3 regions of the Actinomyces radicidentis genome follow, and region 3 is predicted to be linked to each of the others. Evidence: riboswitches for the same ligand, from Rfam matches in the RefSeq annotation. Region 3 holds a riboswitch; each other region holds the start of a gene.

Region 1 (9,941 bases), 740 kb from region 3:
AGCGCCCACGACGACGGCACCGAGCCGCTCCTCGACCTCAAGGAGGCCGCACCCGCCCCGCGCCCCACGGTGTGGCAGCGCCTGCGCCGCGGCACCGGCTGGTTCCTCGCCCTCGTCCTGTCCGCCCTCGCCGTCATCAGCCTCTGGCCCGACCTCCTCGCTCCCCGCCTCGCCCTCTCGGAGATCTACCCCCTCACCCAGGTCATCGCCCTGCGCAGCGTCATGGCGCTCGGGCTCGCCGTCCTCGGCGTCATCGTCACCGTGGCGGCCGTCGTGCGCACGGTGCGCCGGGAGGGAGGCCAGCGCACGAGCGTCGTCGGCATCGTCCTCGTCATCGTCGCCGGCATGCACCTCTGGGCCCTCGACCAGCGCGGCCTCGACCTCCACGGAGCCCTCCCCGAACGCGACGTCGCCACGGACTCCGCCTCCTGGGACGGGGAGGTCACCGTCTACTCCTTCAACACCTACAAGTCGCAGGCCGGCCTCGTCGACCTCGGCGTCTCCGTGCGCGGGACCGGCGCCGACGTCGTCGTGCTGCCGGAGACTGACGCCTCCTACGGCGTCCGCCTCGCCCAGCTCCTGGCCCAGGACGGCTACCGCTTCCGCGTCTTCAGCTCGATCGGGGACACGACCTCCGGCATCGACCCGACGACCGTGACGGACCCGAGCGCCCTCGGCTCGGACACGGTCGCGACGACGGTCCTCGTCTCCACGGGCCTGGGCGACTACGAGCGCGCCGATCGCCCGGCGGGCCTCGGCGCCGGGAACCTCGTTCTCGCCCCGGTCGGCGGCGCCGCGCTCAACGGGCGCACCCGGCCCACCATCGTCGGGATCCACACCGTCGCCCCCGCCGGGGACGGGACCCGCGCCGGCTGGCTGTCCTCCGTGAGCGCCGCCGCGGCGCAGTGCACGAAGCAGGGCAGCGCGACGATCGTCGCCGGCGACTTCAACGCCACGCTCGACCACGAGCCCATGCGCGACCTCGACGGCTGCTCCGACGTCGCCTCGGCGACCGGGACCGGGGGCCTGGCCACCTGGCCCGCGTCCTCTCGCACGGCGCTGCTCGGCGCCACGATCGACCACGTCATCGTCAACCGGACGACGTGGCTGCCCCAGTCCTCGAAGGTCCTCGACGTCGAGGGATCGGACCACCGCGCCGTCGTCGCCGTCGTCAGCCCCCGCTGACCGCGAGATCGGGACATCCTGATCCTGAGGTCGGGACATCGTCACCGTCAAGCCGGGAGCTGTGGATAACCGCCCGATCTCGAGGTCAACACGTCCCGATCTCGGCGAGGGGGAGGGGAGGGGGGTGAGTGGACGGGTGCGGCTCAGCGGAGGCGCTGGGCGACCCAGGCCGTGCCGAGCCGGGCGACCTCCGCCTGGGCGGCGTCGACGTCGTCGGCGTGCACCTGCACGAGCCTCGAGCCGTCGCGCAGCAGCGCGAAGCCCTCCGCGGCGGCCGAGGCGGTGTCCGGGAACTCGTCCGTGAGCGCTCCGTGCAGCATGAGCACCTGCCAGGGCAGGTCCTTCATCGTCGTCTCGACCTTCTGGAGGGAGACGTCGGCGAGCGTCTGCTTGGACAGGACGTTCCACTCGCGCGCGTTCGGGTTGTCGTCGACCAGGCGCGTGAGCCCGTGCCTGTCGAGCTCGTCGAGCTGGTCCGGGGAGAAGACGTTCTCCCACAGGATCGACTGCGGTCCGACGACGGCGCCGACGAGAACCGCGGTGAGCACCCGCTCCGGGCGGGCGAGCAGGGCGGCGGTCGCGCCGAAGCCGTTGGCGTGGACCGCCTGACGGCGCCAGCCGTGCTCGTCGAGCCAGCCGGAGACGGCCTGGAGGTCCTCGACCTCGCCCGCCAGCGTGATGACGTCGTCCTCCGAGTCGCCCAGACCCGAGAAGTCGAACTGGAGCGTGGCCAGACCCGCCTCGCGGTAGGCCGCGGAGATGAGGTCGAGACGGTGCGACAGCCCGTGACGGTCGGTGAGGAAGTCGTGGCAGAGGATGACGACGCCCTCGCGGCGGTGCGGGACCGGCGATCCGGCGGCTAGGAGGGCGTCGACGGCCTCGAGGTCGACGGGGTCGGCGCCGTCGGGCAGCAGCATCGTGGCCGCGAGCGAGACGCCGCGGGTGGTATCGATGCGCAACTCGGTCATGACACCAACCTATGACGGGTCAAGCGGCAGGTCACGGGCATGACGGGTCCGTAAGACGATTGCGCTGCCAGCGTGAACCGCCCTTCCGATTGGTTTCTCGCGGTTCGGTCAGGTGCGTCGTGGTGTGAAGACAGGGGTTACGGTCGGCCCCGGTTCCATCCAGAGCGACCGAGAGACCTGGCTCGTCGACGTCGCAGCAACCCTGCGAGGGTGCTTCCGCCAGGATCGATGGAGTGACACCGTGATCCACCCTTCCACGCCCGAGGGCACTGCCCCCGGCGCCCCCTCTCCCGACCGCCCCAGCCTCTCGCTCGAGCTCTTCCCGCCCCGTCCCGGCCCCCACGCCTCCCAGACCTGGGGCGCGCTCGACCGGCTCCTCGCCACCGGGCCGGACTTCGCCTCCGTCACCTACCGGCCGACCTTCATCACGACCGTGGGCGGTGCCCCGCGCGCGGAGGCGCCCACCCGGCCCGCCGACGCGGACGAGCGCGCCCGCGCCGTCACCCGCGTCCACGTCAAGCGCGAGCACAACCCGTCCGAGGACGTCGTCGCCCACGTCCTGGCCACCTCCGACGTGCCCCTCATGGCCCACCTCACCTGCATCGGCTACCGGAAGGCCAACGTCGTCGAGATCGTCCGGATCTTCCTCGACATGGGCGTGCGCCGCTTCCTCGCCCTGCGCGGAGACCCGCCCCGCGGCGTCGACGCCGACGACGTCGTCGGCGAGCTGCGGCACGCGGACGAGCTCGTCGCCGTCATCCGCGAGGTCGAGGCGGAGTACTTCGGCGACGGCGAGCGCCACGTCCACGTCGCCGTGGCCGCCTACCCCGCCGCGATCGACCACGGGCGCGAGGTCGAGGTGCTCGCCGCCAAGCAGGCCGCCGGCGCCGACTCCGCCATCACCCAGGTCTTCTACGACGCCGAGGACTACCTCGCGCTCTCCCGCGCCGCCCGCTACTGCGGCGTCGCGCTGCCGATCCTGCCCGGCATCATCCCCCTGACGGACCTGCGCCGCCTCACCCGCCTCGAGGCCCTGTCCGGGGTCCCCGTCCCCGAGGAGCTGCGCGACGCGCTCGAGAGCGCGCACGGGGCGGGGACCGTCTCGACCGGCATCGACGCCACGCTCCGCCTGGCCACGGCGGTGCTCGAGGGCGGGGCCCCGGGAGTCCACCTCTACACCTTCAACCGCACCAGGCCCGCCCTCGACGTCATCTCCCAGCTCCGGCTCGGGCGGATCCTCGACGGAGCCGCCCCGGACACCCGCACTCAGAGCGAGGTCCGGCGCGCCTACCTCAACGCGACGCCGGGCTCGTCCCCGCTGCGCACCGGCCGAATGCCGGTGGCGACGCGGGCCTGAGGTCCGCGGGGCGCCCCCGCCCCCGGTCGGACCAGCCCGACGCCGCAGCCGCGCCGCCCCGGCGCGGCACCGCGCTCCCGCACCGTGCAGCGCGTCCCCGAGACCACCTTCCGCCCGTACCACGAGGAGACCCATGACCGCCCCCACCAGCACCACCTCGACCACCGACGCCGCCGCCCGCCCGGGCCTGCGCGCCGGCGGCCCCACCGACACCGTCCCCACCGCCCCGCTGCCCGACGCCACCATCCTCGGCTACCCGCGCATCGGGCCCGACCGCGAGCTCAAGCGGGCCGTCGAGGCCCACTGGCGCGGACGCCTGGACGAGGCGGGCCTGCGCCGGGCCGCCGCCGAGCTGCGGACCGCCACCCGCGCCCGCCTGCGCTCCCTCGGCCTCACCGGGGCCAGCGCGGTCCCTGCCGACTTCACCTACTACGACCAGGTCCTCCAGGTCACCACCGCCTTCGGCGCTTTGCCCGAGCGCTTCGCCGACCTGCGCGGCGGCGCCCTGTCGGCCGACGGGAGCTCCGGCGACTACCCCGGCACCTCGTTGGACGGCTACTTCACGGTCGCCCGCGGCCGCGGCGAGGACGCCGCCCTCGAGATGACCAAGTGGCTCGACTCGAACTACCACTACCTCGTTCCCGAGATCGATGAGCGCACCGTCCTCGACTACGTCCCCGGCTTCGGCGCCGTCGACCCCGCCGACGGCCCCGTCGCCCAGGTCCTCGAGGCCGCGCGCGCCGGTGAGCAGGTCCCGCGCCCCGTTGTCGTCGGGCCCGTCACCTACCTCCTGCTCGCCAAGCCCTCCGACGCCGCCGCCGACGGCTTCGCCCTCACCGACCGCCTTGCCGACCTGCTCGCCGCCTACGGGCACCTCCTCGCCGACCTCTGGGCCGCCGGCGCCGAGTGGGTCCAGTTCGACGAGCCAGCCCTCGTCTCCGACGCCTGGTCGCTGCCCCGCGAGGAGGTCCTCCGCCTCGTCCACGACGTCTACACCTGGGTCGCCGCCATCACGGAGCGCCCCCAGGTGCTCGTCGCCGGGAGCTACGGCTCGCTCGGCGACGCTCTGCCGGTCCTGGCTTCCACCGGTGTCGACGGCGTCGCCCTCGACCTCGTCGCCGGCGGCCTGCCGAGCGCCGAGGACCTGGCGGGCCTCGCCGGGCGCAGCGTCGTCGCCGGTGTCGTCTCCGGCCGCAACGTGTGGCGCACCGACCTCGACGCCGCCCTCACCGCCCTCGAGTCGCTGCGCGAGCGCCTCCCCGAGGACGCGCGCCTGAGCGTCGGCACCTCCACCTCCCTCCAGCACGTCCCGCACGACGTCGAGCGCGAGACGGACCTCGACCCGGCGATCCGCTCCTGGCTCGCCTTCGCCGACCAGAAGGTCGCCGAGGTCCAGGTCCTCGCCCGCGGCCTCGCCGAGGGCCGTGACGCCGTCGCCGAGGAGCTCGCCGAGGACGCCCGACTGCGCGCTGAGCGCGCCGCCCACCCCGGCGTCGCGCGCGCCGGGGTTCGCGACGCCGTCGCCGCCCTCACCGGCGCCGACCGCACGCGCGCCCCCTACGAGGAGCGCCGCGCCGCCCAGACCGAGCGGTTCCATCTGCCACTCCTGCCGACGACGACGATCGGCTCCTTCCCGCAGACGGCCGAGATCCGCCGGGACCGCGCCGCCCACCGCCGCGGCGAGCTCGATGACGCCGGCTACGAGCAGGCGATGCACGCCGAGATCGAGCGGGTCGTCCGGCTCCAGGAGGAGCTCGGGCTCGACGTCCTCGTCCACGGCGAGGCCGAGCGCAACGACATGGTCCAGTACTTCGCCGAGCTCCTCGACGGTTTCGTCACCACCCAGCACGGCTGGGTCCAGTCCTACGGCTCGCGCTGCACCCGGCCCTCGATCCTGTGGGGGGACGTCGCCCGCCCGGCCCCGATGACGGTCGCCTGGTCCCAGTACGCGCAGTCGCTCACCGACAAGCCCGTCAAGGGGATGCTCACCGGTCCGGTGACGATCATGGCGTGGTCCTTCGTGCGCGACGACGTCCCGCGCTCCCTCGTCGCCGACGAGCTCGGCCTCGCCCTGCGCGAGGAGGTCGCGGACCTCGAGTCCGCGGGCATCGGCATCATCCAGGTCGACGAGCCGGCCATCCGCGAGACCCTGCCACTGCGGCTGGCGGACCGCGAGTCCTACCTGACCTGGTCCGTCGGCTCCTTCCGGCTGGCGACCGGCGGCGCCGCTCCCGCCACCCAGGTCCACACGCACCTGTGCTACTCCGAGTTCGACGTGGTCATCGACGCCGTCGACCACCTCGACGCGGACGTCACCTCGATCGAGGCCTCGCGCTCGCGGATGGACATCCTGCCCGCCGTCGCGGAGCACGGCTTCGAGAGGCAGCTCGGGCCCGGCGTCTGGGACATCCACTCGCCGCGCGTGCCGTCGACCGACGAGTGCGCCGAGCTCCTCGAGCGCGCCGTCGCGGCCCTCGGCATCGAGCGCCTGTGGGCCAACCCGGACTGCGGGCTCAAGACCCGCGCCTACGAGGAGACCGTGGAGTCCCTGCGGCACCTCGTCGACGCCGCCCACCGCGTCCGCGCCGAGAACGACGCCCGGCACGAGGGCTGAGACCGGCGCCCGCGTGCGCTGACGCACGCGGACGGGACGAGCAGGACCTCCCCGGACGAGCACGACGCCGACGGCGCCGGAGTCGTCCGGGGAGGTCCGGTCGGCCAGGGGCGAGCCCCTCAGCCCTCCTCGGCGTGCAGCGGCAGGGAGCGCGCGAGGCCGACGACCTCGCGCACCATCGCCTCGTCGGTCCGCTGCGACTCGCCCGGCACGGAGTCCTTCCGGGAGCAGCGCAGGTGGATCTCGCGGACGCCGGAGCGCCGCACGACCTCTTCGGCGTTCTCGGGGCGCACCGTCCCGGAGGCGATGACGCGCGGGCCGCCTGTGGAGACCAGACCGCGGAGGACGTCGGCGCCCTCCAGGGCCGTGGGCGCGCCGCCGGACGTGAGGACGTACTCGACGCCGAGGCCGCCCAGGTCGCCGTAGGCCTCGACGAGGTCGCGGGTCTCGTCGATCGCCTTGTTGAAGGTCATGGGCGCGCCGTCGGCCTGGTCGATGAGGAGACGGAGCAGGCCGCGGTCGACGACGTGCTCCTCGGTGAGGACGCCGACGACGAAGCCGATCTCGACGGCGGGCGGCAGGCTGCCGCGGGCGCCGGCCGTGGGCTGCGGACGGGTGAACTCGCTCATCTCGCGGGCGAGGGCGGCGATGCGACGCACGTCCGCGACCATGGCGCGGCCCTCGTCGTTGTCGAAGACGAAGGAGCCGCCGCGGGGACGGATCATGACGCGCAGACCGAAGGGCGCGGCGCCGGGGGCCTCGAACCACCGGGGGCCGGCCACGGCGCGGTGCTCGGCGACCTCCTCCGCGGCGGCGAAGATCGCGGCCTCGACGGCGCCGGTCGACGGCGTCGTGCCGTGAGCGCCGAGGTTGTCGCAGAGCTCGGCGCGGTCGGCGCCGGCGCGCGCGGACAGGCGCACGCCCTCGACGTTCTCGACGCAGGTCTCGACGGCGACGTGGGGCAGGTCGTGCCAGGGGAGGGAGGAGTGGGGAGGGGTGGAGTGGCCGCGCAGGGAGGGCGCGGAGCCTGTGAGCCGCATCGCATTCATGGTGCGAGTCTCGCACGACCGGGGCGCCCGGGACGCCGCTTCACGACCCCGACCTGCGTTGACGCGCCCCTCCGGCGCAAGCGCGACCGGGGCCGGGACGCGACGGCGTCGTGGCCCCGGTGGAGGCGGTGCTCGGCCCGGCGGCGGACCGGGGCCGGTGGATCAGTCCTCGCGGCTCGTCGTGACGTCGACGCGCTCCTCGGCCGTGGTGCCGGTCGTGGTGACGACGGCGACGGGCTGCTGGACGAGGCCTGCGCCGTCGGCGGCGGCGACGAAGCAGCGGCCGCCGAGGAGGGCGCCCATGAGGACGAGGAGGGTCGTGGCGACGAGCGCGAGCGCGGCCAGGACGGAGGCGACGGCGCGCCGGGTCGCCGAGGACGACTCGGCCTCGAGCCCGGCGCGCAGGCCGGCGGTGCGGGCGAGGGTGCTGCTGAGGGTGGTGATCGTGGCGCTCATGTCTGCCTCCAGAACGGTGGGGTCGGGTGTCGTCCCCGACGTGTCTCCTAGGTAACTCTCGGCCTCTGGGCTCCTCGCAGGGTCGCGCTGTGGCGTTCCTGTGAGCGCTCCTGAGGGCGTGCGCGGGCGTCCGCTGGTGCAGGATGCGGGGTGTGACGACGTCCCAGCACTCCGCCCCCACCGCCGGCCGACCCTCGTCCACCGGACCCCGGTCGGGCGCGGCCTCACGGCCCCGTTCCGGCGCGGCCGCCGGACCGCTCGCGGGCCTGCGCGCCGGCCGGGTCCTCACCGGTCCGACGGCGGGGCGCGCGAACGCCGTCGCCCTCATGCTCCTGCTCCTCGCCTCGCTGGCCCAGGCCTGCTGCCTCATCGAGGTCGGTCGTGCCCTCGGCCTCCTCGTCGCCGGAGCGGGCGGCGCCGGCAGGATCGCCGTCGCGGCCTGGGGCAGTGCTGGCCCGGGCTTGCTCCTTCGCGCGCTGCTCGCCGCCGCGGTCTCCGCGCTCGCGGCCGGCGCCGCCGACGGCGTCTCCCGGCGCTCCGCAGCCCGCGAGGAGGGCGTCATCCGCGGCCGTGTCCTCGCCGCGCTCCTGCGGCTCGGTCCCCTGCGCTCCGACTCCGGACCGGGCGGACCGGGCGCCGTCCCGGGCGGCCCGGGCGCGGCGGCGACCACCCGCGCGGGCGCCGCCGTCGGGCTGCTCACCGACGGCGCCGAGCGCGTCTCCCGCTACCGGCAGACCTTCCTCGCCCCGACGGCGGCCGCTGCCCTCGCGCCGATCGCGGTCCTCGTCCTGGCTGCCGTCGCCGTCGACTGGCTGAGCGCCCTCGTCCTCGCCGCGGCCGTCGTCGTCGTGCCCTGGGCCGTGGTGCAGGTGCACCGACGGACCCGCTCCTCCTCCGGGGCCTCGCGGCGGCGCCGCGCCGTCCTCTCGGCCCGCTACCTCGAGGTCATCCAGGGCCTCGAGACGCTCGTCCTCGCCCGCGCCGGGGACCGTGCCGTCGCCGAGCTCGAGGAGGCCGGAGAGGAGAACCGGCGCGGCCTCATGCGCCTGCTCGCCGGTAACCAGCTCGTCATCCTCCTCACCGACGGCCTCGCCTCGCTCCTGCTCGTCGTGGGCGCCGCCGCCCTGTCCCTGGTCCGCGTCCGCTCGGGCGCGATCACGGCGGGCGACGCGATCGCCCTCGTCCTGGTCAGCGTCGTCCTCCTCGAGCCGCTCGACCGCGTCGGCTCCTTCTTCTACGTCGGCATGTCCGGCCGGGCGAACGAGCGGCTCATGACGGGGCTGCTGCGCCGCGCCGGTGACGGGACCGTCCCCGGGACGAGGACCGCGGAGCCCGACGGCGTCGCGGGCGCCGACGGGGCCGCGGACGTCGACGGCGGGATCGCGCCGACGGCTGGCTCGCCCGGCGCCAGGGTGCGCCTGTCGGCCGTGACGGCCCGCTGGCCCGAGGCACCGGTCCTCACCGCCCGCCACCCCGGCGGCCACCCGGGAGGGCGCCCTGCCGGTTACGGTGGTCCCGCCGGCCAGGGCGCCCCGACCGCCCCAGCCCACGGTCGCCCCGCCGTGCCCGCGGCCGGGTCCGGGGCCGGGTCCGGGGCCGGAACTGGGACCGGGACCGGCCGCCCGGCCGCCCACGGTCGTCCCGACGGCCGTCCCTCCGGCCGCGACGTCCTCACCGGCGTCGACCTCGACATCGAGCCCGGCGAGCACGTCGCCGTCGTCGGCCCCTCGGGCGCCGGCAAGTCCACCCTCCTCGCCCTCCTCGACGGCGAGCTGCTCCCGACCGTCGGCACGGTCGCCGTCGACGGGGTCACCGCCGCCCGCGGGGACGAGGCGGCCCGCGACGCCCTGCGCGCCCGCAGCGCCGTCGTCACCCAGAGCACCTGGCTCTTCACCGGGACCGTCGCCGACAACCTCCGCCTCGCCCGCCCCGACGCCACCGACGACGAGCTCTGGGCCGCCCTCGCCGCCGCCGGCCTCGACGACGAGGTCCGCGCCACGCCCGACGGCCTCGCCACCGCCGTCGGCGAGCGCGGCACCGCCCTGTCCGGCGGGCAGGCGCAGCGCGTCGCCCTCGCCCGCGCCTTCCTCGCCGACCGCCCGCTGCTCCTCCTCGACGAGCCCACGAGCCAGGTCGACCTCGCCAGCGAGGCCGTCATCGTCGAGGCCCTGGGCCGCCTCGGTGAGGGACGCACCGTCGTCACCGTCACCCACCGGCGGGCCGCCGCCGACGACGCCGACCGGGTCCTCACCGTCGAGGGAGGGAGACTGCGATGAGAGCCCACACCGCCTCCACCTCGCTCGGCTCCGGCC
Region 2 (9,941 bases), 910 kb from region 3:
GGGGTCTCCCGGGACGGCCCGCCGTGCCGTGGGCGCCGCCGGTGGCGCCGTGCTCGGCCGTGACGGCGCGACTCAGTCGCAGCCGAAGATCCGGCAGTAGTAGTACTCGCCGATGCCGCGGCCGCCCGTCGGGTTGCCGGTGTTGGTCGTCGGCGTCGGAGCCGCCGTCGGCTCGGTCGTGGCCGGGGCGGTCGGCTCCGGCGCCGGGGTCGTGCCGGCGACCGAGGCGACGGCCGCGGCGGCGTCGATGATGCCGGTGCCGCAGGTGCCGGCACCCGTGTCGCAGCTGGCGAGCGGGTAGCTCGTGTCCTGAAGGATCCGCGTGGCCTCCGCCGTCGTGAGCGAGGGCTTGATCTGGGCCATGAGCGCGATGGTGCCCGCGACGTGCGGGGTGGCCCGGCTCGTGCCCTGCATGTAGCCGTAGTCGGCCCCCTGCGGCGTGGTGGTGCCGGAGTCGACGGTGGAGAGGATGCCCTCGCCGGACTTCATGTCGCCGCCGGGAGCGGAGACCTCGACGGTGCTGCCGTAGTTCGAGTAGTAGGCGCGGGCGCCCTGGTCGCCGGTGGAGCCGACGGTGATGACGCTGTCGCAGTTGGCGGGGGTGTCGTCGGCGGCGTCGTCGTCCTCGTTGCCGGCGGCGATGACGATGATCGAGCCGCGCTCGGTCGCTGCGTCGATGGTCTCCTGGTAGTAGCTCGGGCAGTAGCTGGCCGAGCCGCCCAGGCTCATGTTGATGACCTTGGCGGGGTTGTCGTTGTCGGGCACGCCGTTGACGTGGCCGCCGGAGGCCCAGGTGATGCCGTCGACGATGTCCGAGGAGGAGCCGCCGCACAGGCCGAGCACGCGGACGGGCTCGATCCTGGCGTTCGGGGCGACGCCGGCGGTGCCGGTGAAGTTGCTGGTCTGCGCGGCGACTGTGCCGGCGACGGTGACGCCCTCGCCGGTGGCCCTGGACCAGGCGGCGGTCGCGTTCATGCCCCAGCTCGAGGCCGGGCCGAGGTCCCACTGCTTGGAGAACTAGGTGTCGTTCGGCGTGCTGAGGACGGCGAGCGCCGTCATGACGATGTCGGGCTGGACGTACTCGACGGAGGGGTCCGAGCTCAGCGAGCTGACGAAGGCCTGGGCGTCCGCCTCGTCCAGGGTGCTGGAGAGCTGGACGGAGGCGAGGTCGCCGGAGTGGGCGGTGACGGCCTCGACGTCGACGTCGGCGCTCGTGGCGTCGGCGGCCTCGTCGATGGCGGTCGTCGTGGCCGCGGGCAGCTCGCCCTCGACGTCCGTCCCGGCGGACTGGGCGGTGAGGACGTCGGCGGGCTCCGAGTCCGCCTTGTGCTTGACGATGTAGGCGTTCGAGGTCGCCGCGTCGTCCGTGGTGCTCACGGCGGTGCTCGTCGTGTCGACGGGGTCCGTGGCGGGGGCGGCGGTCGCCTGGCCGGCGATCGCGGGAGCGGCGGCGGACAGGGCTCCGGCCGCGAGGAGCCCTGCCGAGGCGGCGGAGAGCAGCGTGCGCGCCCTCCTCGGTGCGAGTGTTCTCATTGGATTTCCTCCTGAGGGGATGGCCCGGGGTGGGCCCGACGGCGGGTCGAGGGAGCCCGCGGGACCAGATCGGTCACGAAAAGGTAACGACACCGATCCATATGTGGCCATAGGGAAAACCAAGAATTTGATAAGTTGCTAAATGGGGTGTGGCGGGACCTCGCCACGCGCCGCTCCCGCGGGCGGTCCCCACGCTCCGACGACGCCCGTGCGCGTCAGGGACCGGGTGCGGGTGCGCCTCGCTGGGGGCTTCGTCGCCGGTTGCCGGCGCGGCCGGCCCTGGAGCCCGCGTCGCCCGGCTCGCCCGTCATCGCGCGACGACGGCCATGCTCCCCGCAGGCTCGCGCGGCCCATGCGCACAGGTGCCGCCCAGCGCCCTCGCGGACGCCGCCCGGCGCACGCACGTCGCGCGCACGGGCCGTGCAGGAGGGGTCGGCCGGGCCCGGGCGCCGGCAGGAGCCCGTCTCAGCCGAGGCGCGCCCGCAGCCAGCCCGTGAGCGCGGCGAGGTAGTCGCTGCGCGCCGGCTCGGGGGAGAGGACCAGGTCGTGGACCCCGCCCGGTACCTGCCGCAGGGTGACGTCGTCGCCCAGGTAGGGCGCGCGCGCGATCATCTGGTCCACGTGCAGGACCACGTCGCTGCACAGCGCGTCCTCGCGCGTCGGGTGGTCCCCGCCCGACGTCGTCGAGCAGCACAGGAGCACCGGCACCGTGATCCCCAGCCCGTGGTGGACGTCGCGCTGGAGACGACGGATCCCCGCCATGAAGCCCGCCCGCGCCGGGAAGGAGGGGGAGGGCTTGAGCGTGAGGTCCCAGTCCCACTCCCCGCCCCACCGCTGGTGCAGGACGCGGGCGTAGAGGTCGTCCTCGACGTCGCCGAGCGCGGCGCCCGCGGCCCAGTCCGTGCCCGCGCCCTCGCCGAGGACCTCGTCGCGCCGGCCGGCCAGCTCGGTGTCGCGCTGCGCGGCCAGCGGCGAGTCGACGATGATCCGGTCCGGGTCGCGGCGCGCCATGAGGTCGATCGCCGCCGAGCCGTAGGAGCGCATGAGCCCGCCGGCCTGGAGGTCCAGCCACGGGGAGTTGAGCGTGACGGCGTCGACCGTGCCCGGGTGGTCCGAGGCCCAGATGACGGCCGAGAGCCCGCCGGTCGAGTGCGCGTTGAGGACGACGACGTCGTGCCCGTGCTCCTCGCGGATGATGCGCAGCGCCTCGGCGATCTCCTCGTCGTGGACGCGCAGGTCCCGCACGTCGTGCGGGGAGCGGTAGCCGAGGCCGGCGCGCCCGCAGGCCCGCAGGTCCAGCCCGTAGAACTCGTAGCCGGCCCCGAGCAGCGCGTCGGAGAGCCCCGTCTGGAAGAAGTAGTCGTTGCGGCCGTGCAGGTAGAGGACGGCCCGCGAGTGGCGCGGCGACTCCCCGGGGGCCGTGGCGGCCTCGCGCTGGTGGACGAGGACGGCGTGGTCGGCGCCGGGAGCGGCGTCGGAGACCGTGACCGGGATGCGGCGGGCCACCCAGGGCTCCCCGAGGATGTCCTCGGCGACGTCGGCGCGGGCGTCGTCGGTGGTGGTGCGCGGGGTCTCCAGGATCATCACGGAGGGATCCTGGCACGCGCCCCGGTGCCCGGGGAGGGGCGACGCACGCGACCGCGAGGTCGTCACGCAAACGTGCCCGCACCGGGACCGGCCTTAGACCGACCGTGCGCACGGACCGGGTGCGGGACGGCCCCGGGCCCCGGGCCCTGCGCGGGGCCGCGGAGGAGCCCGGTCGATCCGCGTGACCTTCGTCCCCCTGAGCGGACGGGGCTTGCCCCTGTGAGCCGAGCCGCCTAGCGTCCTGCCTTGAACCCATCCAGAGCAACCGAGAGACCTGGCTCGTCGACGTTGCAGCAACCCCCGCTCGCGGTGAGGGTGCTTCCGCCAGGACCGATGGAGGAACGAGTGAGCGCATCCCCCGCCCCGACGACGGCGGCCGACGGCCGCATGATCTCCCTGCGCGACGTTCACAAGGTCTACCGCCTGCGCGACGGCTCCGAGGTCCGCGCCCTCGACGGCCTCAGCCTCGACGTGCCCGCGGGGTCCATCCACGGCATCGTCGGCACCTCCGGCGCCGGAAAGTCGACCCTCGTGCGCTGCCTGACCAGCCTCGAGCCCGTCACCTCCGGGACCGTGAGCGTCGCCGGCAAGGACATGTCCTCCCTGTCCGCCCGCGACCTGCGCGACGCCCGTCGCAGCATCGGCATGGTCTTCCAGCACGCCAACCTGCTCGACCAGCGCACCACCGCCCAGAACATCGCCTACCCGCTCGCCATGGCCGGCGTGAGGTCGGGAGAGCGCCGCGGCACCGTCGAGCGCATGCTCGAGCTCGTGGGCCTCGCCGACCGCGGCAGCTCCTACCCCTCGCAGCTCTCCGGCGGCCAGAAGCAGCGCGTCGGCATCGCCCGCGCGCTCGCGGACCAGCCCGCCGTCCTCCTGTGCGACGAGCCCACGAGCGCCCTCGACCCGGAGACCACCCGCTCGATCCTCGAGCTCATCCGCGACGTGCGCGACCGCCTCGGCGTCACCGTCGTCATCATCACCCACGAGATGAGCGTCGTGCGCTCCATCTGCGACTCCGTCTCGCTGCTCGAGGCCGGCCGCATCGTCGAGTCCGGCCCCATCGAGGAGGTCGTCGGCGACGTCACCTCCCGCCTGTCCCACGAGCTCGTGCCGCCGCCGGCCGTCCCCGAGGACGCCGTGGGGGCCCGCGACGCCGTCGTCGACGTCGCGCTCGTCGCCCACCCCGGCCAGCCCGCCGCCTCCCAGGTCCTCGGCCTCGTCGCCCAGCAGGGCGCCGACGTCGCCGCCGGCGTCTTCGAGACCCTCGGCACCGCCCAGGTCGGCCGGCTCGCCCTCACCATCCCCGCCGAGCGACGGGACGCCCTCGTGGACGCCCTCACCGCCGCCGGCGTCCACGCGGAGGTCCGCCGATGAGCACCCTGACCGCCCTGGCCGCCTCCCTCGCCGTCAAGACGCCGGGCCTCGACACGGTGCTCGCCGCCGCGGACGACCGAACCTGGTTCAACAACCCGGTCATCCAGCGCAAGCTCGGCCAGGCCACCTGGGAGACCATCGAGATGACCCTGGTCTCCGGGATCATCACCGTGCTGCTCGGCCTGCTCCTCGGCCTGGCGCTCGTCACCACCGGCAAGCGCGGCCAGCACCGCAACCGGGCCGTCTACGAGATCCTCTCGCAGATCGTCAACATCGGCCGCTCGATGCCCTTCATCATCCTCATGGTCGCGATCGTGCCGCTCACCCGGCTCATCGCCGGGACGTCGCTCGGCTGGCAGGCCGCCTGCGTCCCGCTCACCATCGGTGCCATCCCCTTCTACGCGCGACTGGTGGAGACGGCCATCAACGACGTCGACCACGGCAAGGTCGAGGCGGCCCTCATGATGGGCGCCTCCGGCAGCCAGGTCACCTGGGGGGTCCTCGTCCGCGAGGCCCTTCCCACCCTCATCCAGTCCGCGACGGTCACGATCATCACGCTGCTCGGCTACTCCGCCATGGCGGGCGCCGTCGGCGGCGGCGGCCTGGGCGACCTCGCCATCCAGTACGGCTACAACGGCTACCAGACCGACGTCATGGTCATCACCGTCATCACCATCGTCCTCGTCGTCGCGGTCATCCAGGTCGTCGGCGACCTCCTCGCCCGGCTCGTCGACCACCGCTGACGGCGCCGGCCCCACCGTCCCGACCCACCACCCACCCGAAAGGCACTCGCATGTCGCTCACCATCACCCGTCGCTCCGCCCTCGCCGGCGGCCTCGCCTCCGCCGTCGCCCTCACCCTGGCCGCCTGCGGCAACGACTCCGGATCCTCCTCGGCGGACTCCACCGCCTCGGCCGCCTCCGACGCGACGGCCGTCGCCTCCGAGGCCCCCTTCTACGCCGCCGCCACGGCCGCCCCGGCCGGTGCCGTGGACGTCAAGGACGTCGCCACCAAGGGCATCACCGTCTCCGGCGACACCGCCACCATCAAGGTCGGCGCCTCCCCGGAGCCGCACGTCACGATCCTCCAGTGGGTCCAGGACAACCTCACCGCCGGCACCGGCATCTCCCTGGACATCACGTCCATCAACGACTACCAGACGCCGAACTCCTCGCTGGGCGACGGCTCCCTGGCTGCCAACTTCTTCCAGACGCCGAACTTCCTCAAGCAGCAGATCGACGACAAGGGCTACGACTTCACGGCCACCGCGAAGGTCCACATCGAGCCCATGGGTCTGTACTCTTCGACCGTGAAGTCGGTCGACGACATCCCCGACGGCGGCACCATCATCCTCAACAACGACCCGGCCAACACCGCCCGCGGCTTCCGCCTCCTCGAGACCGCCGGCCTCATCACGGTGGACCCGAGCGTCGAGCTGCTCACCGACGTCGACGTCACCGAGAACAAGAAGAACCTCAAGTTCAAGACGGTCGACGGCGCCCAGGTGGCCCGCTCCATGGCCGACGCCGACGCCGCCTGCATCAACGGCAACTACGCCCTCGAGGCCGGCCTGTCCCCGAAGGACGACGCCCTCGTCCTCGAGCCCGGCGAGAACTCGCCCTACGCCAACGAGCTCGTCGTGCGCACCGCCGACAAGGACAACGCGGCCCTCGCCAAGCTCGCCGCCCTCCTCAACTCCGACGAGCTCAAGAAGTTCATCGAGGAGAAGTGGACCGACGAGTCCGTCATCCCGGCCTTCTGAGCCCCTCTCGTCGAGATCGGGACGTCCTGACCTCGAGATCGGGACGTCCCGAGCCCTCTCGGCCCTCGCGAACGCGCCCGTCGCTCCATCACGGAGCGGCGGGCGCGTCGTTGTTCCCCGTCCGGTGGGCCCGAACAGGGCGACCTCAGTCGACGATGCCGTAGAGGCGGTCGCCGGCGTCGCCGAGGCCCGGGACGATGTAGGAGCGCTCGTTGAGGTGGTCGTCCTCCGCGGCGGTGACGACGGTGACGTTGGCTCGGTCCCCGACGGCCTCCTCGAGGGCCTTGAGGCCCTCCGGGGCGGCGATGAGGCACAGGGCGGTGACGTCGCTGGCGCCGCGGTCCAAGAGGTACTCGATGGCGGCGACGAGGGTGTGGCCCGTGGCGAGCATCGGGTCGATGACGAAGACCTGACGGCCGTCGAGGTCGTCGGGGAGGCGGTTCGCGTAGGTCTCGATCTCGAGGGTGTCGTCGTCGCGGCGCATGCCGAGGAAGCCGACCTCCGCCGTCGGGAGCAGGCGGGTCATGCCCTCGAGCATGCCGAGGCCCGCGCGGAGGATCGGGACGACGATCGGGCGTGGCTCGGCCAGGCGTCGGCAGGTGGTGGTCGTGATCGGGGTCTTGATCTCGACCTCCTCGGTGCGCACGTCGCGCGTGGCCTCGTAGGCCAGGAGGGTCACGAGCTCGTCGACGAGCTGGCGGAAGACGGCGGACGGGGTGGTCTCATCGCGCAGCACGGAGAGCTTGTGGTCGATGAGCGGGTGGTTCGCAACGTGAAGGCGCATGGGGCAAGCCTACGGCGTGGCGGCGGCCACGAACGGCGGACGGGGGCACCGCGCGTGCCGGGCGCCTCGTACGGTCCCGGGGAGACGACGCGAGCGGGCCTCGCCGGACGGATCCGGGGAGGCCCGCTCGTCAGCGCGGTGGCGCTGGGCGGTCCCACCGAGCGCCGTCGGGAGCCCGACGGCGCTGGGTGGCGGCGCGTCAGTAGCTGACGGACTCGCTCGTGCCGAGGTACTCGAGCCAGCGCTCGTAGTGGTCGAGGACGTCGTGGGCGACCTGGTCCGCGGACCAGTCCAGGACGTCGTAGCCGACGCCGCCGCCCCACGGGCGCACCTCGAGGCGGATCGTCGTGTCGTCGGCCTCGTTGAGGCCCGCGCCGCCGTACTGGGGCGCCGGCGTCTCCACCATGCGCACCACGTAGCGGAAGGCCCGGTGGCCCTGGGAGCGCTCGACGGCGTCGGTCTCGGTCTCGCCGTCACGCGCCTCGTTGTTCGGGTCCGTGACGAGGAGCGTGGCGCGGCCGTGGAAGGTGCGGGTGTCGTCGGGGTCCGCGGCCTCCTCGCCCTCGACGTAGACCTCGGCGTCGAGCTGCTCCTTCTCGAGCTCCGCGGCGACGGCCTGGAGGGCCGGGACGATGCGGTTGTCGAGGGCGCGCTGCGCCTGGGCGGGGCTGACGGAGTCGAAGGTGTGGGCGAGGCGGTCTCGCCAGGAGACGCGGCGCAGGCCCGCGGCGGTGCCGGTGAAGCCGAGCTGGCGGTTGCGCATCGCCTGGGAGCGGGCCAGGTCCCAGCTCGCCTCGGCTCGCAGCGCCTTGGAGAGGCAGTAGCCGATGAGGACGATGATGAAGCTGAAGGGCAGCGCCATGACGAGCGTCGCCTGCTGGAGGATGTTGATGCCTCCGGCGAGCAGCATGGCGATGGTGAGGACGCCGGTGAGGGTCGCCCAGAAGATGCGCAGCCACGGGGCGGCGTCCTCGCGCTCGCCCTTGATGCGGCTGGACAGGTTCGACATGACCAGGGCGCCGGAGTCGGCGGAGGTCACGTAGAAGAGGATGCCGACGAAGAGCGACAGGGCGATGAGGATCTTCGAGCCGGGCAGGTCGCCGAGCATGAGGTAGAGCCCCTGCTCGGGCGTCTTGAGGGTGGTCTCCGCGAAGGACTGGTTGCCGGAGCGGATGAGGTCGATGGCGTTGTTGCCGAAGATCGAGACCCACATGACGACGTAGGTGAAGGGGAGCACGAGGGCGCCGGCGACGAACTGGCGGATCGTGCGGCCGCGGGAGATGCGGGCCAGGAACATGCCGACGAAGGCGCCCCAGGTGATCCACCAGGCCCAGAAGAACAGGGTCCAGGAGTTGAGCCACTGCTCAGGGCGGTCGTAGGCGTAGGTCTCCATCGTCAGGTGCGGGAACTGCGTGACGAAGTCGCCGACCGAGCCGATGAGGGAGTCGATGAGGAAGGCCGTGTTGCCGGTGACGAGGACCCACAGGGCCAGGAGGATCGCGAGCAGCACGTTGAGGTTGGACAGGATGCGCACGCCCTTGTCGACGCCGGAGGTCGCGGAGATCGTCGCCATGACGACGCTCAGCGCGATGAGGCCGATCTGGGCGGCCGTGCCCTGGGGGATGCCGAAGAGGATGTCGAGGGCGACGTTGAGCTGGACGACGCCGACGCCGAGGGAGGACGCGATGCCGAAGACGCCGCCGACGAGCGCGGCGACGTCGACGACGTCACCGACCCAGCCCTCGACGCGGTCGCCGAGGATCGGGCGGAGCGTGGAGCGCACGGCGAGGGCGTCGCGACGGCGGTAGGCGAAGTAGGCCATCGCCATGCCCATGATCGCGTAGACGCCCCAGCCGGAGATCCCGTAGTGGAACATCGTGAGGACGACGGCGTTGCGGGCCGCCTCGATGGTCTCGCCGTCGCCGGTGGGCGGGTTCACGTACTGGGCGACCGGCTCGGCGATCGCGAAGAACATGATGCCGGTGCCGATGCCGGCGGCGAAGAGCATGGCCGCCCAGGAGAAGGTGGAGAAGTCCGGGGTGGAGTTGTCCGGGCCGAGCTTGATGCGCCCGTAGCGGGTGACCGCGAGGAGGACGACGAAGACGAGGGCCGCGGTGAGCAGCAGGATGTAGAAGGAGCCGAACCACTTGCCGGCCCAGGCGACGGAGGCGTCGAAGGCGGACTGGACGGCCTCGGGGTCGAGGAATGCGGCGAGGGCGACGCCGGCGATGATGATCGCCGAGGCGATGAAGACGCCCCAGTTGACGGGCTGGCCGTTGAGCTCCTCCTCGGGCGGGTTCGCCGCGGGGCCGGGCTCGTCGTCGGTCGGTGAGGTGAGGACGGGGCGCTGCGCCGTGGGATCGGCGGAGGCGGCCTTCGGGGTGGGGTGCTGGGTCACCGGGTCACTCCATTCGGTTCCGTGGATCACGTTCAGCCTTGCAGCGCTCGGGAGCGCTGGCAAACGGAAGTGCGGAATCGCGCCGAAGACATGACGTGCTCACCCGCTGGGACTTATGGCCTATCCGTGTGTGCGTGTGCAGTAGAGCACAGTTCCGGCGGGCGGGGTGTGCGGGCTCGCCGGGAGGGCGGCGGGGGCGTGCGAGGCTGGTGCCGTGAGCCTGACCGAGGAGCGCTACGGCGCCGCCATGGACCGGGCCCTCGACCTCGCCCGCGAGGCCGCCGGGCGCGGCGAGGTGCCCGTGGGCGCCGTCGTCCTCGGACCCGACGGCGTCGTCCTCGCCGAGGCCGCCAACGCCCGGGAGGAGCGGCGGGACCCGACGGCGCACGCCGAGGTCCGCGCCCTGCGCGCCGCCGGCGCCGCCCTGGGCGACTCGCACCTGGACGGCTGCACCCTCGTCGTCACTCTCGAGCCGTGCACGATGTGCGCGGGGGCGATCC
Region 3 (9,941 bases):
GCCGTCAAGGCGATCCTGCCCGGCGCGGCCTGGCAGCGCTGCCGCGTGCACTTCGCCCGCAACATCACCTCCCGCCTGGGATCAGCACGCTCCAAGCCCGTCAACGCCCTCATCTCCACGGTGTTCGCCCAGACCAGCCCCCAGGCCGTGCGCGCCACCTACCACCAGGTCACCGACTCCCTGAGAGGCACCTTCCCGGACATCGCCGACATGCTCGAGGCCGCCGAGGCTGACCTGACCGCGTTCGCCGCCTTCCCCACCGAGCACTGGAAGAAGATCTGGTCCAACAACCCCATCGAACGCGTCAACGCCGAGATCAAGCGCCGCGCCGACGTCGTCCAGGTCTTCCCCAACCCAGACTCCGTGACCCGCCTCATCGGCGCCGTCCTGCTCGAGCAGCACGAGGAGTGGCAGTACGGCGAACGCCGCTACCTGTCCCAGACCTCCATGCAACGACTCACCCACACCCTCACCAACGACACCCAACCCCTGCCCCTGACCGCCTGAAAGAACACCACAACAAGGGACTTGACCGTACGCCGCGCGGCGCACCCAGTCCGCTCCGCGAAGCGCGTCGTCCGAAAGGCCGTGGTACCGAAGCCCGTGCGTCGAGCCTCGTACACGATCTCGCAGGTCAAGCGCCCGGTCTCATCGGCGTCCTACCACCGGGTCGAGAGGGCGATTACGACTGCGATGCGCTCGGGTCGCCGGAGGTCCAAACGAGCGCTCGTCTACACACACTTGGGTTGCGATGTGAAGCACCGGACACCGCAAGCGCGCGACACATGTGGGAACGGCTCCGTCAGATCCACGGCATCATCCACAGCCTCCGTACCAGGCAATGCGACCCGGGCATACGGCCTCAGTAATCCGTCCGTAGCCAGTTCGACGCCGGCTACCGGGGCCGAGCCGTCGTCCTGGAAGCGGTGGCGTTGGTTCATTCTGGGCTGGCTCTTGATCACGACTGGAATCAGCGGGCCATTCCAGGACAACCACGGTGACAACATCGGCACCGTCATCGGAACGATGCTGCTGGCTTTCGTTCTCGGCGTTGCCTGTCTTCGCCACCACCGCACGCTGACGGAGAAGCGCCGCGCGAGTACTGCCTCGCACGCAGCATTCAACGCACCCCAGGTCACCGACGCACCGGCCTCCGACGTCCACCGACTCGACCTGCCCAACGCTTGAGCAGTACGCCTGGCGTAGCGAATCCCGTCCTCCGAGCGACCTCGTGCAGGCTGGCATCATCACGCCCCAGGAGCTCATCTCCCCCGAGCGCCGCCTCAAGGCCCCGCTCTTTCAGCGTCCCACGTCTGAAACGAGAAGCACCACTGGCCGCCCCGGCAGGGACCTGCAGAAGATCACTCCGTCCTCAGCCCGAGGTTCATTACGTAGTCCGAGTGCTTCGGAACCTCTGCGGACACATCGATATTCACCACGCGCCCGGACGCTCTCTTGAAGCCCACTGCGCCGGCGGCCTCGCCGCCGAGAGAGGCCATCCTGTACAGCGCGGCAAGGACCTTGTCACGGCGGGAGAAATAGTTCCTGACCTTGCCGGTCACGCCGGCAGCCAGGAGCTCGCCATCGATCTCCGTCGACGTCGCTGCTCCCAAGAGGTGCGCGTCAACCACAGGCGAGGTCTCGTCGTCCTCAGCGAGCCCGACGATCGCTGCGGTCATGAGAGCCGCACCCAGGCTGTGTCCCACGAGGATGAAGCCCTCCTTGTTCTCAGTGCGCCGGAGGATCGAGGCAAGGGTCGTGCCGGCGGCCGACGCGTTGCGCTGCGCCACCGTCCAGGGGTTCGCAGCGACCTCCACTGCGGTCGACAGCACCGCGAACGGGGCGATCTTCGCGACGGCGAGCCGGGTCGCCCGCAGCGCAGCCATTGCGACGGCGCCAACTCCGCGATGTCCCGCAGCGCCCTTGCCCGCGAGCGCCGCAAGGTCCTTGCGCTCCTTGGCTCCCCAGCTCACCCGGTAGACCGGATTCTCGGGGTAAGCGGTGTCAATGAGCCGCTTCCACCGGGACCAAGCGTCATCGGACTCAGTGAGGAAGCCGCTCGAGTAGACGACGGCCGGCCCATCACCATCTCGAACGCACTCAATCGTGAAAGAAGCGTCCTCCCCGAGATAGGCAGTCCCGACGCGCATGCCGTAGGCGCCTCCCACAGCACCACCAGCCGCGGCGATGACGAGCGTTCCTCCTGCCATGCCCAGTCCCCCGGAGGCGATGGTGCCACCACCGAGAAGCGCAAGCCCGTGGTTCACCGCTGCAGCTCCGGAGAGCGTCGCACCGCTCCCGACAGCCGAGGTGGCAACCCCAACGGCACCTCCGATGGCGGGTGCGGCCACGACAGCCAGCGGGACGGCCACCACAGTGACTCCGGCCGCAACGGCTCCCCGCTTGGCGATCCTGCCGACGTCCTTGCGCTTGTACTCGAACAGGTCCTTCCAGTGCTCGAGGTCCTCAATTCGATACCCACTCGCCTCGAAGTCAGGGATCTCATGGGTGTGCTCGGCGCACATCGGCACAGCCATGGCCCGGGTCCCTGTCGGTCCCATCCCACGCACGGACATGTTCGCGCAGGCCGGGACCGCGCAACGGGTCGTGATGACGCCGCAGCCGCGGCAGCACCAGGCGTCGTACCAGGGTCCTGGGATCGCGAGGAACTTGTGGACGGTGCGCTGCAGGCAGGCCGAGCACCAGGCCTCACGATCGCGCTCATCAGAGACCCACTCGCCGTATCCCAGGATCTCGGCAACCTGGAGGAGCGAATTCTCCGCAGCCTCCGTCTCGGCGCTCAGCCAGGCGAGGACGACGTCAAGCTCGACCTTCTCGGTCTTGACCTCGTGCCACAGGTTCTCGAACCAACTGGGTGCCTCTTCCAGCTCCTCCTCGGTGAAGGTCTCGCGGGCCGAATCGTCCTCGATTCCGGTGAGCGCTTCCATCACCTCCTCGGCTGCTGCTTCCTCCCCCTGACCGACCGCGTCGAGGCCCTGCGCCGCAACGCGCTGCGCCTTCTTCGCCGCGACGTACTGATGGAGACGCGCGCACAGGGCCGCATTGCCGACGAGACGCGCGGCGCCGGAGAACGTGGGCTCCGCATCGAGCCCGGCCCACTCCTCAATGAGCTGCTCATCGCTCGTCAGTGTGAGGACCGCGCGCGCACCGTCCCGGCCTACGGCGGTGTACCGAACCTTTGCATGGGCTGCCATCTGTCGTCCTCGACTTGAATGGAACGGCCAGACGATTCCGGCCAGCCTCTCACGATACGCAACCGGGAAGCCCGATGGGAGACATACCCTGCATCAATCTGATCAACATCGATGGTTCATGCTCGCGGCACCGGAGTCACGGCGCGCGGCCCGGAGCTTGCACGTGCTCCGATCCTTGGGGCTCTCCGCATCGGCGGCTCAGGCCCCTCACCGATACCTCCCCTCCCCCGTCGCCTCGTACGCGGCGGCCACCCGGTACAGCGTCGCCTCGTCGTAGTGCTTTCCGACGAGCATCATCCCGACCGGCAGCCCGTCGACCTCGCCGGCCGGGATCGACAGCCCCGGGTGGTGGGTGATGTCGAAGGGGCAGGTATTGCTCAGCTGCGGGACGGCGGCGGCGACCTCCTCGCTGATGGTGGCGCTCCCCCGCTCGATGAGCGGGCGGGCGGTGGTCGGCGTCGTCGGCATGACGAGGACGTCGACGTCGGCCAGGACGGCGTCGTAGGCGCGCCTCAGCTCCCGGCCGGCGTTGATCGCGTGCCCGTAGCCGACGTTCCCAATGTGCCGGCGGGCGAAGGTCGAGGTCAGGAAGTACATCTTGACGCTCGGCGGGGCGTCGGCGAGCCGGTCCGCGTGGTCGAATGCCCACTGCATGAGGGAGGTCGGGTAGTAGTCGTCGCGCCCGATGCCGATGCCGCCGCCCTGGAAGACGGTGGCGGTGACGCCGTCGTAACCGATCGGGGTCCACAGCGCGAGCCCGTCGGCGTGCCGGGGCACGGACACCTCGACGACGGTCGCGCCCAGCCGCTCGAGGACGCGCACGGCGTCGCGCACCTTGCTGTTGACGCGCGTGTCGGCGTCGGGCTGCTCGAAGCCCTCTTTGAGGACGCCGATCCGCAGCCCCTCGACCCCGCCGTCGAGCGCCCCGAGGTAGTCGTCGGGCTCGTGACCGACCTGCCGCGGGTCGACGCCGTCGGGGCCGGCGAGCACGGAGAGCAGCAGCGCGTTGTCGGCGACGGTCGCCGTCATGGGCCCCACGTGGTCGAAGCTGCCCTCCAGCGTCGCGATCCCCGTGTACGGCACGAGCCCTTAGGTGGGCTTGAGGCCGACGATCCCGCACAGGGACGCCGGGCAGCGGATGGAGCCGCCCTGGTCGGCGCCGAGGGCCATGTCCGCCTCGCCGAGCGCCACGACGACGCCGGATCCCGAGGAGGAGCCTCCGGCGGAGAAGCCCTCCCGCCACGGGTTCTGCGTGTCCGCGAAGTGGTTCGTGTGGGAGTCGCCGGACAGGCACAGGTACTCGGTGTGGGTCTTGCCGGTGATGGTGGCGCCGGCGGCGAGCAGCCGGGTGACGACCTCGGCGTCGAAGTCGGGGATGTAGCCGTCGAAGAGGTTGGAGCCGTTGTAGAAGGGCACGCCGGCGACGGGGATCGAGTCCTTGATCGCGACGCTCCTCCCAGCGAGGGGCCCGCCGGCCGCCTCGGGCCCGGTGGCGGTGATCTCGGTGCGGCAGGACCAGGCGTGCTGGGGGTTGTCCGCGTCGTCCGGGATCGTGAAGCAGCGGTCCTCGGTGTAGGTGCCGCCGGTCGCGTCCCAGTCGGCGACGGCCTCGTAGGCGCGGGACTGCTCGGTGACGAGCCAGGCGTACTCGGGGGCGTCGTCGCGGCTGATGCCGAGGCCGAGCTGCTCGGAGATGGCCAGGACGTCGTCGGCGGTCGCCTGGGGAAGCGGCGTGGTCGGCATGACGGGGGTCCTTCCAGGGGTCGGGAACGTGAGGGGCGCCTCATCGGGCTCCGTCATGACACGCCAGCCGTGTTTCAGGCAGGGCCGCTCCGGGTTGCACCTTGATGACGAGCCCCGCTGCCCGGCACGGGCCTGTGGCAGACTCTGCGGCGGATCAAGAAGTCCGACGCCAAGCCCTCCGGCTCGTCGGCTGGCAACCGGTCATCGCGCCCGGTGCCTCCGGAGGAAGATCCGCCGCCCGCGACCGCGAGCGGAAGATCGCGAACAAGGAGAACGCCGATGACCGGCACCCTCACGCCCACCCGCCCCTCCGAACCCTGCGGAGGCTCCGGCTGCGGCAGCTACCGCCCCGGGCACGACACCCACTGGATCCAGGCCCGCCTCGTCCGTCAGTCCGACGACGTCGTCCCCGTCTCGCTGAGCGCCGACGGCGCTCACGCCGTCCGACTGGCCGGCGAGCGCGTCGACGCCGTCGGGACCCGCACCGTCGACGTCGTCGGCCGGCACCACGACGCCGAGCGCCTCGCCCGGGCCGTCGCCCTCGCCGCCGACGGCGGGGAGGCGGTCTTCGACGTCGCCCGCCACGCGCTGCGCGTGAGCGAGCCCGGCGGGGAACGCGCCCTCGTGCTCAACCTCGAGCTCGGGGACGAGACCGACACCGATGAGTGGGACGAGAGCGCGTCTGAGAGCGCCGTCGAGCCGGCGCCAGACGCCGTCGACCGCGGCTGAGGCCTGAACGTACGGGCGGGGCGTCCACGGGTCACGTGCCCGCGGACACCCCGCCCGTCGTCGTCGGGCACCCAGTCGCGGCGGAAGGAGTGGCCCTGCTCGGCGTCGAGGTGCGTGTCGCCCTTGTTCGTCAGGAAGAAGACGTAGACGACGAGCGAGATCGCGACGCAGACCGTCACGTATCCGATGAAGGTGCCGACGGCGTCACGGGGCTTGGCCCACTCCTAGATCATCGGGGCGGTGCCGCCGAAGATCGAGTTCGCGAGCCCGTAGCCGAGGCCCACGCCCAGGGCGCGCACGTGCGCCGGGAACTGCTCCGCCTTCACCAGGGCGTTGATCGAGGTGTAGCCGGTGAGGAAGACGTAGGCGCCCACGAGCAGCAGGAGGCTGGCCGCCGGGGTCGTCGTGCGGGGCAGGAAGTGGATGAGCACGTAGGTGTAGACCAGCGCGCCGCAGCCGAAGAGGACGAGCAGCGGTTTGCGGCCGATCCTGTCCGAGATGAGGCCGTAGACCGGCTGGAGGACCATGAGGATGACGAGCGCCGCGAGGTTGATCCACGTGGCCGTGCCGGCGCTGCCCTCGTAGGCCGCCTTGACCATGGCGGGGGCATTGACCGAGTAGACGTAGAAGGCGATCGTCCCGCCCAGGGTGATGAGGAAGACCAGCAGCAGCGGGCGCCAGTAGTGCGTGAGCAGCTCGGACAGGGAGCCGGACTGGCGGTCCTTGCCCTCGGCGATCTCCTGGAGGTGGCCCTCGGACAGCGACTCCTCCATGGAGCGGCGGATCCACAGGACGACGAAGGTGCCGAGGCCTCCGATGACGAAGGGGATGCGCCAGCCCCAGGCGTGGAGCTGGTCGTCGGTGAGGACGCTCGTGAGGATGAGGAGGACCAGCTGCGCCAGGGCCTGCCCGCCGACGAGGGTGACGTACTGGAAGCTCGAGAGGAAGCCGCGTCGGTCGCGGGTCGCGGTCTCCGACATGTACGTGGCGGAGGTGCCGTACTCGCCGCCGGTGGTGAAGCCCTGGACGAGGCGGCAGCAGATGAGCAGCACCGCCGCCCACGCGCCGATCGAGGCGCGGGTCGGCAGGCAGGCGACGACGAGGCTCGCCCCCGCCATGATCGTCACCGAGAGGCTGAGGGAGGCGCGGCGGCCGTGACGGTCCGCGAAGCGCCCGAACCACCACGAGCCGAGCGGCCGCATGAGGAAGGTGATGGCGAAGACGGCATAGGCGTAGATCGTTGAGTTCTTGTCCGCCGGGTCGAAGAACTGGGCCTCGAAGTAGGTCACGAAGACCGTGTACGTGTACACGTCGAACGACTCGACGAGGTTGCCGAGGCAGCCGCGCAGGGTGTTGAGCGCGGCGTGCCTGAGTCGCTCGAGGCGTGGACCACCGGTTCTGACGACATCGTTCACCTCCGGGAAGGGGTACGCCGCCGGGCGTGACGCTGCCGTCTCGCAGGACATCATGAGCAGGTTTCAGGGGCGGGTCGGGTGGTCGCGAGGTCGTCACGCGTCGGAAACATCGTCCCGTGAGCCGGTGCGGTAGGACCGGGCTGCACGGCATCGGAGCTCGCCGGCCGGTCGCCCGGCGACAGAGGTGACCGGCCGCCCGCTCCCCCGGCTCCGCCACCGAGGTTGAACGCTCACATCGGGGCGTCGGCTCGCCTACCATCGGCGCGAGGACCTCATCGTCGACGCAACGGAGCACTCGGATGACCACCACGCCCTCACACCCCGACTCCCCCGACCTCACGAGCGCCTCGCTCGGCATCGAGTTCGGCTCCACCCGCATCAAGGCCGTCCTCGTCGACGCCGACGGCGCCGTCCTTGCGACCGGTGGGCACGACTGGGAGAACGAGTTCGTCGACGGGATCTGGACCTACCGCATCGAGGCCGTCGTCTCCGGCCTCCAGGACGCCTACGCCACGCTCGCCGCCGCCTACCGCGAGCGCTACGGCTCGCCGATCACGACCGTCGGCGCCCTCGGCGTCTCCGGAATGATGCACGGCTACCTCCCCCTGGGCGCCGACGGCGAGCTCCTCACCGGCTTCCGCACCTGGCGCAACACCATCACGGGCGACTCCGCCGCGGCCCTCTCCGAGCTCTTCGGCCTCAATATCCCGCAGCGCTGGTCCATCGCGCACCTCCACCACGCCGTCGTCGACGGCGAGGAGCACGTCGCTCGCATCGACCGGATCACGACGCTCGCCGGCTACGTCACCTGGCGTCTCACCGGCGACCACGTCCTCGGCGTCGGCGAGGCCTCCGGCGTCTTCCCCATCGGCGCCGACGGCCGCTCCTTCGACGCCGGCATGATCACCGCCTTCGACGACGCCGTCGCCGACCGCGGCCTGCCCTGGCACCTGGCCGAGGTCCTGCCCACCATCGCCGTCGCGGGCGAGCGCGTCGGCGCGCTCACGGCCGACGGCGCAGCCCTGCTCGACCCCAGCGGAGAGCTCCGGCCGGGCGCCGTCGTCGTTCCGCCCGAGGGCGACGCTGGCACCGGCATGGTCGCCACGAACGCCGTCCGACCGCGCACCGGCAACGTCTCCGCCGGCACGAGCGCCTTCGCGATGATCGTCCTCGAGCAGCCGCTGCGCAGCCTCATCACCGAGATCGACCTCGTCGCCACGCCGTCGGGGGCACCGGTCGCCATGGCGCATGCCAACAACTGCACCTCCGACCTCAACGCCTGGGTGGAGGTCTTCTCCCAGTTCGCCGCTGCCATCGGGCACCCCGTCCAGCGCGGCCGGCTCTTCGACGTGCTTCTCGGCGAGGCGGCCACGGGGACGATGGACACGGCCGGGGTCATGTCCTACAACTTCCTGTCCGGCGACGCGCTCGTCGGCCTCGCGGAGGGCCGCCCGCTCACGATGCGCCGACCCGACGCGCACCTGTCACTGGCCGGCCTCATGCGCTCCCACCTCTTCGCGCTCTTCGCGTCAATGGCCTACGGCGTGCAGGTGCTGCGTCGCTCCGCCGACGTGCCGATCGACTCGATGCGCGCCCACGGCGGCATCTTCAGGACGCCGGAGATCCCCCAGCGCGTCCTCGCCGCGGCCTTCGACACGCCCGTGTCCGTGGGCACGTCGGCCACCGAGGGCGGGGCCTGGGGCATGGCGCTGCTCGCCGCCTACACGCTGCACGGCGAGGGCGCCACGCTGGAGGACTGGCTCGAGGAGACCGTCTTCGCCGACGACGAGTCGGTGACGCTGACGGCGACGCCCGAGGAGGTCGCCGAGTACGCCCGCTACCTCGAGCGCTTCATCGCCGGGCTGCCCGTGGAGGGCACCGCCGTCGAGGTGTTCTGAGAGCCCAGCCTCAGCGCTCCGCCCAGTACTCCCAGACCTCGAGGCGCTCCGGGGCGGCCCACGCGTCGTCGTCGGAACCGACCTCGCCCTTCGCCTTGTTGATGACGAGGGCGGGCAGGAGGGGCTCGTCGCGCAGGCGGCAGTCGTGGCCGAGCATGTGCATGAGCGGCCCCATGTGCCGGGGCAGGACCATGCCGTCGATCTCCTCGGAGAGCTCGCCGTAGGTGAGGACCTCGCCGTGCCGGGCCGCCTCGATGAGCGCGGCGCGGGCGCGGCGGGCCGCTTCGGCGAGGCGCGGTGTCAGCGTGAAGAGCCGCTCGCCGACGGGGTACCGCTCCCCCTCGGTGAGGGCGAGGTCGGAGGTGGAGAGCGGCGGATCGGCGGCCGGCGTGCCCGGACGGCCGGCGGCGTCGGATCCGGTGTCGCCGGCGGGGAGGTCCCCGGACGCGAAGGTGGGGGAGGACGGGGCCATGACCCCATCCTCCCCCACCTGCTCCCGGAGCCTGCCGGCGGAGCGCGTCGCAGCGCACCCCCGCTGGCGCGCATCACGCACGGCCGCTGCGCGGGACCTGGTTCGGCGCGACGGTCCCCGAGGCGTCCCGGGTCCGCGCGCACCCCGAGTCCCGGGAGCGGACGGTTCGCAGGGAAAACCGGTCGTCGAATCAGAGGTACGGGACGCGAGGGAGCACCCCGTACGCCGTGATCCTATTGTGACCATTGGTCGCTCGCACGCGGCTTCTCACCAGTCGGGCACGAGCACGGGTGCTTGGTATGCCCACGGCGAGCACGGAGCACGGCCGGTCGGCGCACCACGGGACGACGGGCGAAAGGCGCCGGCCAGTGCAGCGGGCGGCGGGCAGCGGGCAACGACGGCCGGTGACGGTGCCGGGCCTTCTGCGGGCGGCTCGGGGCGGTTCGCCCCGAGCCGCCCGGCTTCTGGC

What was found. Region 3 has a riboswitch for S-adenosylmethionine ahead of AXF14_RS13990 (hypothetical protein). Riboswitches for the same ligand answer to the same signal wherever they lie in the genome.
Region 1: another riboswitch for S-adenosylmethionine. It lies ahead of AXF14_RS05835 (methylenetetrahydrofolate reductase); the one in region 3 lies ahead of AXF14_RS13990 (hypothetical protein).
Region 2: another riboswitch for S-adenosylmethionine. It lies ahead of AXF14_RS05150 (methionine ABC transporter ATP-binding protein); the one in region 3 lies ahead of AXF14_RS13990 (hypothetical protein).

What each region holds. Positions count from the first base shown of each region.
Region 1 is NZ_CP014228.1:1,397,345-1,407,285, forward strand. Features, by position in the region: gene AXF14_RS05825 (endonuclease/exonuclease/phosphatase family protein) at 1-1,185, shown strand, start outside; gene AXF14_RS05830 (alpha/beta hydrolase) at 1,329-2,153, opposite strand; SAM riboswitch class I at 2,306-2,388, shown strand; gene AXF14_RS05835 (methylenetetrahydrofolate reductase) at 2,398-3,510, shown strand; gene metE (5-methyltetrahydropteroyltriglutamate--homocysteine S-methyltransferase) at 3,644-6,124, shown strand; gene AXF14_RS05845 (copper homeostasis protein CutC) at 6,244-7,164, opposite strand; gene AXF14_RS05850 (hypothetical protein) at 7,336-7,629, opposite strand; gene AXF14_RS05855 (ATP-binding cassette domain-containing protein) at 7,782-9,905, shown strand; gene AXF14_RS05860 (amino acid ABC transporter ATP-binding/permease protein) at 9,902-9,941, shown strand, end outside.
Region 2 is NZ_CP014228.1:1,225,040-1,234,980, forward strand. Features, by position in the region: gene AXF14_RS05135 (S8 family serine peptidase) at 73-975, opposite strand; gene AXF14_RS05140 (hypothetical protein) at 1,018-1,533, opposite strand; gene AXF14_RS05145 (alpha/beta hydrolase) at 1,999-3,117, opposite strand; SAM riboswitch class I at 3,370-3,460, shown strand; gene AXF14_RS05150 (methionine ABC transporter ATP-binding protein) at 3,454-4,497, shown strand; gene AXF14_RS05155 (methionine ABC transporter permease) at 4,494-5,240, shown strand; gene AXF14_RS05160 (MetQ/NlpA family ABC transporter substrate-binding protein) at 5,291-6,259, shown strand; gene upp (uracil phosphoribosyltransferase) at 6,405-7,043, opposite strand; gene betT (choline BCCT transporter BetT) at 7,243-9,441, opposite strand; gene AXF14_RS05175 (nucleoside deaminase) at 9,656-9,941, shown strand, end outside.
Region 3 is NZ_CP014228.1:2,132,359-2,142,299, reverse strand. Features, by position in the region: gene AXF14_RS09155 (IS256 family transposase) at 1-507, shown strand, start outside; gene AXF14_RS13720 (hypothetical protein) at 955-1,188, shown strand; gene AXF14_RS09150 (DUF726 domain-containing protein) at 1,362-3,215, opposite strand; partial or broken gene AXF14_RS14515 (amidase) at 3,423-4,958, opposite strand; SAM riboswitch class IV at 5,111-5,223, shown strand; gene AXF14_RS13990 (hypothetical protein) at 5,238-5,687, shown strand; gene AXF14_RS09135 (MFS transporter) at 5,912-7,102, opposite strand; gene AXF14_RS09130 (xylulokinase) at 7,402-9,000, shown strand; gene AXF14_RS09125 (hypothetical protein) at 9,011-9,472, opposite strand.